3 regions of the Paenibacillus sp. J22FR5 genome follow, and region 2 is predicted to be linked to each of the others. Evidence: predicted binding sites of a transcription regulator. Region 2 holds the regulator's gene; each other region holds the start of a gene.
What was found. Region 2 encodes LexA, which represses DNA repair genes until DNA is damaged. Its sites were predicted from a motif close to CGAACATATGTTCG; they were not measured.
Positions count from the first base shown of each region.

Region 1: the regulator LexA is predicted to act here: its motif matches at 2,197-2,210, upstream of AC58P7_RS08015 (DNA polymerase IV).
Region 3: the regulator LexA is predicted to act here: its motif matches at 2,409-2,422, upstream of recA (recombinase RecA).

Region 1 covers NZ_JCAUAN010000003.1:365,389-370,822, forward strand. Annotated here, with positions in the region: gene AC58P7_RS07995 (stage VI sporulation protein F) at 257-544, shown strand; gene AC58P7_RS08000 (hypothetical protein) at 709-891, opposite strand; gene AC58P7_RS08005 (YhjD family protein) at 1,160-1,531, shown strand; partial or broken gene AC58P7_RS08010 (Y-family DNA polymerase) at 1,528-2,013, shown strand; gene AC58P7_RS08015 (DNA polymerase IV) at 2,224-3,477, shown strand; gene AC58P7_RS08020 (YhjD family protein) at 3,474-3,929, shown strand; gene AC58P7_RS08025 (helix-turn-helix domain-containing protein) at 4,015-4,359, opposite strand; gene AC58P7_RS08030 (DGQHR domain-containing protein) at 4,491-5,434, shown strand, end outside.
Region 2 covers NZ_JCAUAN010000002.1:413,322-418,755, reverse strand. Annotated here, with positions in the region: gene metH (methionine synthase) at 1-90, opposite strand, end outside; gene AC58P7_RS05215 (1,2-dihydroxy-3-keto-5-methylthiopentene dioxygenase) at 306-845, shown strand; gene AC58P7_RS05210 (HAD family hydrolase) at 917-1,708, opposite strand; gene AC58P7_RS05205 (DUF896 domain-containing protein) at 1,748-1,933, opposite strand; gene AC58P7_RS05200 (LysM peptidoglycan-binding domain-containing protein) at 2,077-2,478, opposite strand; gene lexA (transcriptional repressor LexA) at 2,624-3,241, shown strand; gene AC58P7_RS05190 (aminopeptidase) at 3,310-4,548, opposite strand; gene glnA (type I glutamate--ammonia ligase) at 4,640-5,434, opposite strand, start outside.
Region 3 covers NZ_JCAUAN010000008.1:116,450-121,883, reverse strand. Annotated here, with positions in the region: gene rny (ribonuclease Y) at 1-134, opposite strand, end outside; gene AC58P7_RS13740 (regulatory protein RecX) at 517-1,218, opposite strand; gene recA (recombinase RecA) at 1,296-2,339, opposite strand; gene AC58P7_RS13730 (competence/damage-inducible protein A) at 2,510-3,760, opposite strand; gene pgsA (CDP-diacylglycerol--glycerol-3-phosphate 3-phosphatidyltransferase) at 3,876-4,460, opposite strand; gene rimO (30S ribosomal protein S12 methylthiotransferase RimO) at 4,457-5,434, opposite strand, start outside.

The DNA.
Region 1 (5,434 bases), on a different contig from region 2:
AACAAATTTAACGGGAACACTCCCGTTATTTTCCGGAATTCTTCCACAAACTGTGCTTCCATTTAAACGCCCCCGACGCGTGCATCACACATTTGAAAATACGAGAAATCCCTCCGCGGAACCGCTCATTTTACTGCAAAAGGATTGTCCGACTCAAAGGCTAACACCACAGGTTTTTCTTATATACAGCGCCTCAGTCAAGTTTGACTACTTTCACTCATAAGATAGGAGCATGACGGGTATCGGAGGTGCGGGTATGAGTTATCAGCAATATGGCATCGATCCTGCGCTCGTGGAGCGTGTAAAGTTCAAGATGAAAAACCCTGAGGTGAAGGAGCGCATCAAAATGCTGCTGCAAGGCGTCACGAAGGCAGATTTGCAAAACACGGCGAAGGTTACGCGCTTAATCAGCCTTGCCGCGGGCATTTTCGGTGAGAAGCTCAGTGGAAACCAGGCGCACCAGATTTTAACGTTTATCCTCGCGCAAAAGATTGATCCAAATAACACGTTTCATTTAATTCGGCTATGGTCCATATTTCGATAGGTGCACGATGAAAACGCCACTTGCGGAGCGGAAGACGCCCTGCTTGTGGCGTTTTTCGTGGGAGGACTAGGAACTAATGGCATAGCGAGGGTTACGCAAAGCTCTCATGTAATATTTGGCGTAACGGCTGCGCCTGCTGCAACGACTAATTGAATGGTGTCAAACTAGGTTTTCGTAAAAAGCGTGTCAGTTTCAACGATGGTGCCCGTAGGTCCACTAAGAAGGAAGTTCACTGTCAGAGCTCTTCCAGTAGGTGCTCCTGCAATTAAGATCGTGCCAGATACGTACAGATTCAAAGGGTTTACGTTTAATCTGTACAGTTCCTGTGTGATTGGAGTCGCTGACATGGATTCTTCTCATCATCGACATTCTCCCCTCTCGTTGAAATCCAATATAATACATTAAATGCACGAAGAGAGGAGTGTGGACGCGCACTCGTCCGTGATGATTTGCGCATTTTTTGAATAATAGGTAAAAATAGGTAATTAAATAGAAATTAACTGTAATACATCCTGTTATTAGTAAAAAAAATCCCAAAAAGCACTTGCATAACGAATACGTGTTCGGTATATAATATGGAAAAACGAATATATGTTCGCATATGGTGGTGAGAACATGGGTAGTGCTTCAAGAGTAGAGACAGAAGAGGATGTTCAAATGATTAAGGAATACACGCTGTTGCCGATTTTGCTTGATATGCTGGCAAGAGATATGGAGGAGCTTAAGGTTTATAAGGATAAGATTGTGTATAATCACATTCTTTTTTACCTCAGAGAGGTTGAGATGGCTATTTATCCAGAATTACAACGGTTGAAAAGTAAAATGAAGCAGCGAGATATTAAGGTGATTCACACGGAAATGAATGCTTTGGGCATTCATGTAGAGTACAAAGTTCGAGGTTACATCCATCATTTCACGATGCTTCGCAGTTTGGTTAAGGCTGAGCTTATGACTACGCTGATGAATATGCGGGGGGAATTGCGATGAGTAAGGGGAACAAGGGTGGGGAACGAACGATCTTCCTAGCGGATTGTCAGAGTTTCTACGCAAGCGTAGAGAAGGCCGATCATCCAGGTCTAGAGAATAAGCCGGTTGCCGTTGCAGGAGATCCTGCGTTAAGGTCAGGTATTATTTTAGCCGCCTGCCCTGTTGCCAAAGGATACGGTGTAACGACGGCCGAACGGTTGGGTGAAGCGCTCAAGAAGTGTCCCGAGCTTATTGTCATGCGTCCACGGATGCAGCATTATATTGACGTTTCGTTAATGATTACGAGTATCTATGAGGAATTTACGGATCTCGTTGAGATTTTCAGTATTGATGAACAGTTCTTGGACGTTACAGGGAGCCTTCCGCTCTTTGGAGATGCGGAGAAGGTGGCGATGAGCTTGCAATATAAGGTGCTCAAACAAACGGGTGTTAAGCTTCGTGTAGGGATCAGTTCGAATAAAATTCTAGCGAAAATGGCAACAAGACTACCAAAAATTCATGTACAAAATACAGCAATTTAATAAAATCCTTTATGTATCAGGGATATTTTTAGTAAACAATCATGTACATAATTGCGAAACGCAATTATGACTATAAAAAAGAAAAATGATCGAAAATGAATTTTATTAATGTAAATAAATGCAGAGAATGGCATATAATAAATACGAATATATGTTCTATGTTTGGGTGGTGTGACTATGAAATCAGAACGAGCTATTATGCTAGTGGACTGTCAGAGTTTTTATGCCAGTGTGGAGAAAGCGGCGCACCCTGAGCTTTGTAATAAACCCATAGCGGTTGGGGACCCTGCCCGTAAGAGCGGTATTGTATTAGCGGCTTGTCCCATTGCGAAATCTTATGGCGTTTCAACTGCGATGCGAAATTTTGAAGCTTTTGCTGTTTGCCCAGATCTTACTATAGTCCGACCAAGAATGAAGACGTACATTGATGTCTCGACACTCATTACGGAAATTTATGAAACCTTCACCGACTTGGTTGAGCCGTGGAGCATTGACGAGCAATTTGTTGATGTAACAGGTTCAACGTCGCTTTTCGGATCACCAGTAGAAATTGCACGCCAGATGCAAACAAAAGTTATGCTTTCTACGGGAGTTTGGATTCGTGCTGGTATTTCTTCAAACAAAGTGATCGCGAAAATGGCCACTGACCACTTTGCGAAGAAGAGCGAAAGTGGCGTTTTCGAGTTGCGAGTAGATCAGGTCGAGTCCATACTATGGCCATTACCAGTGTCACAAATGTATATGGTTGGGTCTCGGATGACTGCTCACTTTGTAAAAATGGGATTGAATACTATCGGTGATATAGCGCGGTTAGAGCTTGGAGAATTCAAAAGGCGCATGCGGATTAGGATGGGACGACAAAGTGATATCAAAGCTGAATATTATTGGCAAACAGCGCGCGGAATTGATCCCAGTCCGGTCGTTGCAAGAGCTTTTGCGAAGCCGCAATCTATTACTCGAGGCAGAACGGTACAGTCAACAAAATACCAAACAATGGAGGACATCGAGCCGCTAATGATTGAATTAGTGATTGAAGTATGCCGAACAAGTAGACGGCAAAATAGCATGGGGCGTGTAGTGACAGTTAGCGCCGGGACGATGAAAAGGGGATTTTCGAGGCAAATGACACTACCTTCGCCGACTTGCCTAGAGCATCATGTTGTTTCAGCAGCGCGCGAATTGTTCAAGAAACATTGGAACGGAGATCCCCTCACGCATTTAGCTGTAGACCTATCTCAATTGACAGACGATAGTACGCATCAGCTCGATTTATTTGAGGATATCGAAAGAAATCTTAGGCTCGCCCGAGCTCAGGATAGCATTAAAGACAGATTTGGTGGTGCAGCAATTATTAGAGCTTCTTCACTACTGGAAACTGCACAAGCCAGAGAACGGGCAATCATGATAGGGGGACATTATGCTTGAGCAAACTACTTGATGGAAACGGTAGATGGAGCACAAAGTTCATGTCACCAGAACATAGTGCTGCACTTCAGCAGAGGAATCAACAACAACCCCAAACTACAATGCCTACGAAAGAGGAGTTGGAAGCTATTAGGGATTTCGTTTTACTCCCGATGTTGCTTTCAATAGTGGAAAAGAATAAACAGGAAATAGAAAGAACCTCCTACTCCATGAGAACGATCTTTGTTAAGGCGGCAAATATCATTCAAAACTTCATATCAAACGACCTTCAAACAGTGCGGAAGTTACTGAAAGAACGGAATATTAAGGTGTTTGAAGATGAGATGATTGATTCGAATCTGCGGTACAAATACATCTGCCGCGGCTACGAAGACCACTTTGTTTTGATCAGGGATGTTGCTCGAGCAGAGCTTATGAGACGTTTAGGGAAGTATTCAGAGTGTTTGAAATAAAGTTGTGGTAGACACAGGTTAAAGAAAAACGAGTGCTCTCTAGGACCTCTCAAGTCTGGAGTTGCACTCGTTTTAGCTTTATTTGCTAATTTTTGGCCTCTGATAATACAACTTCCACTAATTTTTTAATTAAAGCGAGTTCTTTGTCCGAGCATCGTTCAATTAAAAGATATGTAGAATCCAATAGGTTCGATCGCTCATACTGCGAATTAGTAAGATCGTAACCACTAAATAAATCGCTGGGATCTACTCTAAGAGTCTTAACAATCCTTTCGAGGGTTTCTAATGAGATATTCTTTTCACCGCGCTCAATACCACCAATATAGGACTGAGGGAGCTCAACAAGCTCACCTAGTTGTTCTTGGGTTAACCCTCTATTTTTACGAAAATTTCTCACTTTTACTCCAACATGTTTTGAGAGTTTGGACAACAGACTCACCTCTTTTTCAGACTAGGGGAGTCTATGTCTAAATTACAGATACCTATAACATATATATCCATTTGATTTTAGATCTTATAAGAACTATTATGGCTTTATACTAATATCAAGGAGCCAAAAGAATGAGTAAGCTTCCACAGCAGTATGTTATTGAAAATGTACTCCAGTGCAAAATGCGAGGCAGGGTTGCATATCAAAGCTACTTTCCTGCTTCTGTTGGAATTAATTTAATTTATGTGAAACCTTATGATCACCCTTCTGGAAAGGGGTATCAGCGCCCAGTCGATGCAAAGAGATGTGCTGATTTTGCATATTATTTGTCTAAAGGGGAAGATGCTCTTTTTACTCCGATTTTATTGAACGCTGCAGCTAATTGGGAATTTGTTAGTTATGATAAACAACGCCCCTCATATGGCAGATTGCTTTGCAAAGGTAGGGCATCTCTGATGGATGGGCAGCACCGTGTGGGTGGAATAGAAAAGTATGTACGTGAAACGAACTCAGATATTAATATTCCGTTTCTAGCCTTCCATAGCTTAGATGAGGATGAGGAAATTAAACTATTTGATACTATAAATACGAAGGCCAAAGGAATAGGCACATCTTTAAGTAAATTTCTACGCCGCGATTCTGACGATATCAGTTGGATAGCAACAGAAATGATGACTAGAAAAGATAGCCCCTTCAATCTCATTGGAAGTATTATTGGGAAACGAACAAAAGGAAGACATGTTACCCTTCAGAATTTATACAGAACACTGACATATTTGTTGAAAAGTGAAAATATTAGTGCTTTGCCTAAAGAAGAAAAAATTCAAATGGCTCTTACTTATTACAATGCACTACGAGACAAGTTTCTTTTCGAATGGAAAGATTATAAGAGTTTCCGAATAACCCACATCGTTTCCATAGATGCTTTATCCATTGCTGGGAGCTCTATTTTAAGCGCGTCACTAAAGGAGAACAGAAAGCAAGTCGACCTGTCGGCTATCATAAAATATGTAAATAAATTATCAGTGGAGTGGTCAGCGGATGGTCCGCTAAAGTATGTAAAAGGTTTAAGTGG
Region 2 (5,434 bases):
CAAGTTCTCTTGCTGAATCATCGTTCCCATGGCACCATCTAGGATCATAATTTTCTTCTTAAGCTGTTCTTGAATCGGTGGTTTCTTCATGGCTAGACTCCCTTTCAACTTTTCCTAAGCGAAATAGAAAAAAAACGACAAATTATGTTAAGATTTAGTGTAACAGAATACGGCTTCTATGAAAAGATTTTGAATTATCATTAATTCCTATGGGTTTTATCGGAAAAACTTATTTCCTTCCATCGACAGTGAGCTTGATATCCTCTATAATATGTATATATTTATTTATGAAAGAGGGATGTTACGTGGCACAAATAAGAATTCGCAATACCAATGAACGTATCGAAGGTGAAGCGGAAGTTAAAGCCTTCTTGGATAGTCAACAAGTTGTTTACGAGCACTGGGATGCCAACAAGCTTCCTGAGGCGCTTCGCGAGAAATTTATTCTTAGTGATGATGAGAAAGCAGAAATCATTTCTACTTATGAAGCTGAAATTAAAGATCTTGCTGCAAGACGCGGTTATGAAATTTGGGACGTTATCTCACTTTCAGATGTAACTCCAAATATCGAAGAACTTCTGAAAAAGTTCGAACAAGTGCACACGCACACGGAAGATGAAATCCGCGCTATCGTTTCTGGTAAAGGGATTTTCATTATCAAATCCGAAGAACTTGGTTATTTCGATGTTGAACTTGAGCCAGGTGATGTGATCTCCGTTCCTGAGAACACGAATCACTTCTTCACTTTGATGGATAACCGTGAAATCGTTGCTGTCCGTCTTTTTATCGAAAAAGATGGCTGGGTTGCCTACAACATTGATGATCCTGACTTTATCAAAGCTTAATCCTATAAACAAGCAAAGCCCAACAGCGCAAGACGTCATGTCTTGAATCGCTGCTGGGCTTTCTTCATGCGTTATCCGTTGTTAATAATCGTTAGAATGTCTTGTAGTCGTGTGACTTCATAAGCAGGAACAATCTCATCGCCGCTTTGAAGCCCATGATGATTAATCCAAATGTTACGCATACCAATGCTTCCCGATCCCAAAATATCCGTCGTTAGCTTGTCTCCAATCATGATGCCTTCCGATGCTTCAATATCAAGTAGTCCCAACGCATAGTTGAAAATAGCCTTAGCCGGCTTCCCTTGTCCAAATTCGCCCGAAATAACAATATGATCAAAGTATGGAGCAATAGCAGGCACGCCTGCTATTTTCTCTTTTTGCAAATCCGGCGAACCGTTTGTTAATAGAAGAAGTTTGTAGTTGCCTTTCAAAGCATCCAACACACGGAAGGTTTCTTCATACAAATAAGGACGACTGCGGCGTTCAGATGCAAACAATTCACCAAGCTTGTACCCAAGTTCACGATCTTCAATTCCTAGTGCAGCAAGCCCTCTAGTCCATGACTCCGTGCGATAGCCAGGTGCTAGCTTTTCTAATTTGCGGAAATTTTCGTCCTCGCCTTGTGTGAAATTTGCCCAAAGCCCCTCAAATGGGTTGATCCCAATCATTTTGGTAAATGGGAACGTCTCAAAGGATTCATATAAGCTTCTCGCTTCTTTACGAACGGATGCTTCCAATTCCTCCGGGTTCACATTAACATGCTTAGCCGCTTCAGCACAGGTTGCAGCAAAGGCTTCCTCCACGCTACGATCATCCCATAACAGTGTATCATCCAAATCAAAAAGCACAGCTTTCAACGTCATCATTCATTTCCCCTTTGAATGTAGTATCTATGTGTAAGCTTAATTCTCTTCGTCAGTGAACTTAATGGAATCAAGTTGGACTTTCAGGTTACCCCTGAATGCATTTATATAGATCTTTCTTAGCTCATTGCGCTCATCGATCTCAGCATCGGTTAAGCCAACCGTCTTCGCCTTTCGAGCTAATTCATTGATACGTTCAATCGTCTTATCCATGCTGTCACTCATTGTAATCCTCCCAGTCAAAATTTCAATATGAGTACTACTTTGCCATCCCCGATTAGGAATGTCAAGGATATAACGCAAAGAGACATAGGAACAGTACCTATGTCTCAACCATTCATCTATGTAGTTAACTTAAAATTTGTTTCTTAAGGAAGTAATATAACCTGGCCCTCTTGCAATGAACTGTCCGATAAATGATTCAGAGTTTTCAATTTCTCGATGTAAGAACGTGTGTTCTCACCCTTCTTTTTGTGAGAGTCTGCGATCTCCCATAGCGTGTCGCCACTTTGGATGACAAGCTTCTCGTGTAGGGTAACTCTCGCAGTTGATTGAACGGAAACGATTGGCGTAGAGGCAGTAACGGACCCATCACCTGCATAGGCTTGTACGATCGCACCAAATGAAAACACTGTTCCAAGAATCGCTGCTATCAGTAAGAAACGAAGTATTACTTTCGCATATCCCCGTTTAATCGTCATCCCTTTGGATGCATGAGCAGTACCTTGAAGTGTTGTTGTTGCGTTCGATTGTGAATAAGCCATATACATAAAATCATCCCCCAAACATTTGTTCTGATATTAGAATAACACGAACACTTGTTTGAGTCAACCATTTGTTCGAACTTATGTTTGTACGAACTCGGGTTCTATGTTATACTTTGGGTAATGATTCCCAGTATTGGAGTGATATCTTATGAGTAAAATTTCGCAGCGTCAACAAGCAATAATGGAATTCATTAAGAACGAAGTGAAAGATAAGGGCTACCCGCCTTCCGTTAGAGAAATCGGCGAAGCAGTTGGACTAGCCTCCAGTTCTACGGTACATGGTCATTTGGAGCGTCTTGAGAAAAAAGGCATGATTCGTCGAGATCCTACCAAGCCACGTGCGATTGAAATCCTTGGGCTTGATGGTGCCGAATCCCAATTCGCAGTCTCCGTTGCACGTGTTCCCCTCGTTGGTAAAGTAACGGCTGGTGTTCCTATTACAGCTACCGAGAATATCGAAGACTATTTCCCTCTTCCATCAAGCATGGTAGGCGACAACAACGTGTTCATGCTCAGCATTATGGGTGACAGTATGATTGAAGCTGGCATTCATAACGGCGACTATGTCATCGTGAAACAGCAGCAAACGGCTAATAACGGCGATATCGTTGTCGCTATGACCGAAGATGATGAAGCTACGGTTAAGCGTTTCTACAAGGAGAAGGATCATATTCGCCTTCAGCCAGAGAACTCCGCTTTGCAGCCGATTCTATTGAAGAATGTGACTATTCTTGGACGCGTCATCGGTTTATTCCGAGATATGTAAGTTTACAGATATGAAAAAAGCAAGACCCTCAAAGTGATGTGATCACTAGAGGGTCTTGCTTTTTTCAATTAAAACGACAATACCCAGTTACCCGCGCGGAAGATTGGTTCGATCGTCCCATCCGCGAGTTCCCCATCAATCTCAAGCTCAGCTGATCCAATCATGAAATCCACGTGAATCAAGGAGCTATTCCCTCCGCGAGCTTTCAATTCTTCATTGGATAGCGTTGTACCATCCTTCAAATTGATTGGATAGCAACTGCCCAATGCCAAGTGGCAGGAGGCATTTTCGTCAATGCCTGTATTGTAGAAAATGCGCTTTAGGTTGGAAATCGGAGAATCAAACGGCACGAGAGCTACCTCACCTAAATAACGCGCCCCTTCATCCATATCCAGTAAACGAGCTAGATGATCATGCCCTACCTCAGCCTGAAAGTCCACAACCTTTCCCGCTTCGAACGTGAAAGAAAATCGATCTACCAACGCCCCATTAATATTCAATGGCATTGTACTCGCCACCGTACCACAAACACCCGTTCGGTTTGGAATGGTAAACACTTCTTCCGTCGGCATATTGGCCACATATCGGATGCCTCGGGCATTCTCATTATCCCCGCCAAGCCAAATGTGGCCTTCGGGTAGCTCAACACGCAGATCCGTACCAGTCGCTCGATAGCGCAGTGCTTTGTAGCTTCTGGCATTAAGTACGCTATGTGTAGCTTTCAGCGTGTCCAAATGGGTCTGCCAAGCCGCAACGGGATCCTCTTCATATACACGGTTAATTTGAAAAACAGCATCCCACATCGTAGGAACACGCTGCTCTTCTGGCAGATCCGCATACACAATAGAAGCCCAAGCTTCCGTAGGCGCTTTAATTAAACACCAGCTAAACTCGCCTGTTCGCACATAGTGCTGATACTTAGCTCTCGCTTTTGAAGCAGCCTTGGAAGATCTAGAAATAAGACTAGCGCCAATCCCATCATATAGATTCGGATTTGGCACCTTGATATTGAGCAAAGCTCCGCCATTTTCAACAAAACGCTCCAACATAGTTGTATACCACTCAGGATAGTAGTCCATTGCCTGATCTAGCGCATAATCAAATTTACTACGAGTAACGACATCATCCTGCCAATGTACATGTACAAAATTCGCACCTGCTTCATAGGCTTTCTGCACGATTAACCTTGTTAATACCAGTGTTTCAATTGGTGCTTCCACCAACAGATCTTGGCCTTTGCTCAAGTTGACCCCGATTCGAATGACTAGCTCTGCATACTTTTCTAAATTACGATTGAAATTGTCCATATCCTAGGTCTCCTTCTTCGCGTGAAAAAGCCCATCAGCTCTCTCTTTCGAGACTGACGGGCTTTTCTTATCTAGTTGTTTAATCAAAAACCTAGTACAAGGACAGATATTGATCTCTTTCCCACTGGTGAACTTGTGTACGATACATATCCCACTCGATTTCTTTCAACTCATAGAAATGAGCAAGGGCATGTTCGCCAAGTGTATCGCAAACAACATCATCGCGAAGCAACTCGTCCAACGCTTGTTTCAAATTCAGTGGCAAGCTAGGAATACCTTCGCTCTCGCGCTCTTCTTCGCTCATCACATAGATGTTGCGATCTGTTGGCGGAGGAAGCTGCATTTTGTTCTTAATGCCATCCAAACCAGCTGCAAGCATGACAGCTAATGCAAGGTAAGGGTTCGCTGCTGGATCCGGGTTACGAACTTCAACACGCGTGCTTAGACCGCGGGAAGCTGGAATCCGAATCATTGGGCTGCGGTTACTAGCGGACCAAGCTACATAACAAGGCGCTTCGTAACCAGGCACTAGACGTTTATATGAATTAACGGTTGGGTTCGTAATCGCAGCAAAAGAACGTGCATGACGAAGTACGCCCGCCATATATTGTCTTGCCACTGTGCTCAAGCCTAATTTATCGCTCTCGTCATAGAATGCGTTAGTTTCACCTTTGAACAAGGATTGGTGACAGTGCATACCGGACCCGTTCATTCCGAACAAAGGCTTCGGCATAAACGTTGCATGCAAACCATGCTGTCTAGCTACGGTTTTGACAACAAGTTTGAAAGTTTGAATTTGGTCAGCTGCTTTAATCGCATCAGCGTATTTAAAGTCGATTTCGTGCTGTCCTGGCGCTACTTCATGGTGAGAAGCTTCAATTTCAAA
Region 3 (5,434 bases), on a different contig from region 2:
GATTCTCTTATCTGCTCAGCGGCTGTTTCAGCACTGGAAATTTTCGCTTCTGCAAGAGATTTACGGATAAAATAACCAATCCCTAAGCATGCAGCTCCAACAACGAGAATGATCGTGATCCAGATGGCAGTCATCTTGTTCACCTCCTCGTTGGTTTCTCCAAGTTGTTAGCCTGGGGTACCTTCGGTTTTTTAATCCGATTTAATTGTTTGACTAGTCATACATACCCTCAGCAAAGTAAGAGTATGGCTTTTAAATGAATGCGCACAGTGCGTTAGGGCACTATAGTGCTAATAATCCATAATCAACAGTGTAAAAATTGGCGGTTTTTACATCTGCCCTCTCAAAATCAATGAAATTAGTATGATTTTGAATACATTATGAAAATATACACTGTTATTTTATCTTTTGTCGAAGAAGCTTGTCAAGCGAATGTCCAAGAGTTGATCATTTAGGACTAAAACGGATCTTCAAATAGTTAATAGCATTAAGTAAATGTACAATTAATTAACGACATTAAATATCTTGGAATTCATCTTCTATAAACTCTATCTCCTCTTCACTGGATTCACTGCTTATTAACCCTAAGACCTTAGTCACAACAGCGCCTGTATAACCTCTTCGCATTAGAAATGCCGCAGTCTTCCGCTTTCTATCCATCGTCTTGCCTGACGTTTGCTTCCATTTGGTTCTGGCAATTTTCAATGCTCCCACATACTCATCTTCGGGATTTATGGCATCCATCGTACTCTTAACAACATCTTGATGAATCCCTTTTTGCTGAAGTTCTTGTCGAATCAAGTTACGCCCTTTACGTTGTGAAATCACGCGATTGTCTGTCCACATCTTCGCAAATTCTTCATCATTGATATACTTGTTTTCAACAAGCTTCTCACTAACCCATTCAATTATTTGTGCTTCGAATCCTTTTTCTTTCAGTTTTCGTTTTACCTCTGATAGAGAATGAGGACGTCTTCCAACCATATGAAGAGCCTTTACATAAGCCAAATTCCGCTCTTCATCTAATATGATAGCTTCAATCGCTTGTTGATATAAGGATTCACCTTTGTTCAAGCGATGCTTGATCAAAATATCCTCATGTACAGAAAATGCGTACTCCTCATTTAGAAAAATGTTATAGCGATGCCTTCCTTGTTTTTGCTTCTCTACCTTGGTTATCACTTGTAATTGCTGTATTAGTTCCTCTTCGTGATTCATTTCTATAAACCCCCAATAATGGAGAAAAAGCACCCCAACACAAGGTTAAGGTGCTTCATCCGTCCTATACTTCAAACTTATTCAAAAGCTGTTTCCAACTCATCTTCTTCTTCATCCGTATTTGGACCAACTACTTTGATCAAGTTGCTGTTTTCTCTAATTCTAAGTTCAATTGTTTCCGAGATCGCTTTGTTATCTTTCAAGAATTGCTTTGCGTTCTCACGACCCTGACCTAGACGTTCTCCCTCATACGAATACCAAGCTCCGCTCTTATTCACGATATCTAGCTCAGTTCCGATATCAATAATACTACCTTCACGTGAGATTCCCTCGCCGTACATGATATCAACTTCCGCTTGTTTGAACGGAGGTGCTACTTTATTCTTAACGACCTTAATTCTCGTGCGGTTACCAACCATGTCATTCCCTTGTTTGATTGTCTCAATACGACGAACATCCAAACGAACGGAAGAGTAGAACTTCAGGGCACGACCACCCGGAGTTGTCTCAGGGTTACCAAACATAACGCCAACCTTCTCACGCAATTGATTGATGAAAATAGCGATAACTTTGGATTTGTTAATTGCACCAGACAGCTTACGAAGAGCTTGTGACATCAAACGTGCTTGAAGACCTACGTGTGAATCCCCCATGTCACCTTCAATTTCCGCTTTTGGTACAAGTGCTGCTACGGAATCGATAACAATAATATCTACCGCGCCACTGCGCACAAGTGCTTCCGCGATCTCGAGTGCTTGCTCACCTGTATCTGGTTGGGAAAGCAAAAGTTCATCTATATTAATACCAAGCTTACTTGCATATGAAGGATCCAACGCATGCTCCGCATCAATAAAGGCAGCTTGTCCGCCCACTCTTTGAACTTCGGCAATAGCGTGTAGAGCAACGGTTGTTTTACCTGATGACTCTGGGCCGTACACTTCAATAATTCTTCCACGTGGAAATCCACCTATTCCAAGCGCGATATCAAGGGCAAGTGCACCCGATGAGATCGTTTCAACTTGCATATGAGTAGATTCTCCAAGCTTCATGATGGAGCCTTTTCCGAACTGTTTCTCAATTTGACGTAATGCATTATCAAGTGCGGCACGACGATCTGACAAAACGACCACTTCCTTCTATCATTATAGGTATATGATAACTTGTTTTGGCATGTTTGCCAAGCATTTTTTCGAACATACATTCGTTTTTATTGCGAACAAACAAAAAACCGTAACAAAGTTATCGCTTTGCTACGGTTCTTCCGTTACACTATTTTGATTATAGTAGATTTCTAGCTTTCTTTCAACTGTTTCCACAATTGATAGAGTGCATGTTTAGCAGCTCGTTGTTTAATAAACTCTCTATTGCCAGATAACTGCAAAGTAAACACTTCGGTCTTCGCATGCTTTTGTGCCAATCCAACATAAACAAGACCTACAGGCTTCCCTTCAGATGGGCTTGGACCTGCCACTCCGGTCACCGAAATCCCAAAGTCGCTACCAGTCCTAACAAGCAACTGTTCGGCTAAAATGATGGCTGTCTCGCTGCTTACAGCACCTGGGGCACCTTCTCCCTCCAAAACATCCATCGGTACCCCAAGCAGCTTATGTTTTAATGCGTTTGAGTAAACGATAATTCCACCTAGAAAAGATTGAGAACTACCCGGTACAGCCGTTATTAAGTCACTTAACAAACCACCTGTACAGCTCTCAGCCACTGCAAGTGTCATCTTGTTCGAACCCAGCAACTGTAAGACGATCGTTTCGATCGGAACATCTTGATCCGCGTAGAGATACTCTCCTAGTCGATTCGTAATTTCAGCTTTCGTCGCTTGTAATTTCTGTTCGCCTTCTATAGCTGTATGTGCACGCGTTGTTAAACGTATGGTGACCTCACCCTCTTTGGCATAGGGTGCAATTGTAGGGTCAGATTGAGCTTGAATTAAATCCAATAACAGATGCTCCAAATTAGACTCTCCAATGCCTGCAAACTTCAACATTTTCGAATATAAAGGAACTTCATCTGTCATCCAGGATTTAAGCCATGGTACAGCATAATTGGTAAACATCGGCTTCATTTCCTTAGGTGGGCCTGGAAGTAAAACGAAATGAGTACCCTCGAATGTGAGTGCATTACCTACTGCTAAACCTGTATCATTATGTAAGGGATCACTACCTTCTAGCATAAGGGCTTGACGGCGATTACTCTCTACCATATGAATTCCTCGTGAGGAAAACATTGTTGTGATTGCCTCCATGGAGGGTTCGTGAATGATTAAATTACGCCCCGTAAATGCTGCTAATACATCTTTGGTCAGATCATCTTGCGTAGGCCCGAGTCCTCCCGTACAAATCACAACATCTGCTCTCGATGCAGCCAATTTCAAGCTGTTTAATAAGCGCTGTTCATTGTCCCCGACGACCGTTTGAAAGTAAATATCAATGCCGTGTGCAGCACATTCCCTCGATAAAAATTGTGCATTCGTATTCACTATTTGTCCAAGTAACAATTCAGTTCCTACCGCAATGATTTCTGCTTTCATCTACCGAATCCTCCTTAAAATGAGAAAACCTCTAGCGTGATCGTTCAGTGAAGATCGACCGCGTTTAGAGGTTGGTTGTATTGTCCTTAGAAATAACCAATAATAAGTCGCCTTATTATGACTTTTCCGAAAAATCGATGACATGTTTGTTTTTCACAAAATATTCCACACCTGAATAAACGGTAATAATTGCAGCTGCCCAACTAGCTATGACATCAAAGCGAAAATCTAGAAACGTAAATGGAAAATTATTAATAAGAAGAGCGATGATAGCTGTAATTTGAGCAGCCGTCTTCGCCTTACCCCATTTGCTAGCCGCCATGACAGTACCCTCTAAGAGTGCAATTTGACGAAGTCCAGTAACTGCCCACTCTCTGCTAATAATGACAATAACGATCCAAGCATCTACTTTATCCATTTCTACTAATGAAACAAGTACAGCAGTAACAAGCAGTTTGTCCGCTAATGGATCAAGCAGCTTGCCTAAATTCGTGACAAGATTACGTTTCCTTGCAATGTAACCATCCAAACTATCTGTACTAGCAGCAATAATAAAAATTAAAGCAGCAATAATTTGATTATACGTTATGCTAAACTCCTCTATCCGTATTTGAGGAAATTTTACCTTAATCAACAGAAAAAACATGATGATGGGTACTAATAAAATTCTCGCTACGGTGATGCGGTTAGCTAAGTTCATGCAATTACCTCCCCAGATAAGTCAAACTCATAGGAGTGGGTAATACGGACTTTGGCAAGCTCTCCGATATTCAATTTCGCATTCGATACGAACACTTCACCATCAATTTCTGGTGCATCGAATTGGGAACGGCCAATATATACATCGCTTCTGCCATCATATCTTTCAATTAGCACGTCAATTTCTTGTCCGATTCGGCGACCGCCGCGGATATTCGAAATTTCACGTTGAATTTCCATAATGGCATTCGCACGATATTCTTTAACATCATCTGGCACTTGATCCGGCAGTCTTGCTGCAGGTGTATCATCTTCTTTGGAGTAAGCAAACACACCAAGACGATCAAATTGAACGTCACGCACAAATTGTTTTAAATTCTCAAAATCTTGTTCTGTTTCGCCTGGGAAACCGACAATAAGAGACGTACGTAGGGCAACATCCGGAATAGATTCACGAATTTTGCGAACGAGTTCGCGTGTATCTTTCTGGCGACCTGGTCTACGCATCCGTTTAAGAATCGAATCTTCACTGTGTTGCAAAGGCATATCAATGTATTTGCATACTTTAGGATTCGTAGCCATCACTTCAATCAGTTCATCACTGAAGAAGCCTGGGTATGCATAATGTAGACGCACCCATTCAATGCCTTCAACTTCACTTACTTTGTTCAACAAAGTAGGAAGCATGAAGCCATCATAAAGATCTGTTCCGTAGTTTGTAGAATCTTGCGCGATCAAACTGATTTCTTTCACACCTTGTGAAGCAAGGTTAGCAACTTCAGCTACGATGGATTCCATACTTCTGCTTTTGAAGCTGCCACGCATAATTGGAATGGAGCAGAATGTGCATGCGTTATCGCAGCCTTCAGCAATTTTCACATAGGCCGTATAACGAGGTGTGGTCATCAATCTAGGCAGGTCCGCGTCATAGTTAAATACCGGATTTCCTACTAGAACCGGTTTCTTTCCTCTGAG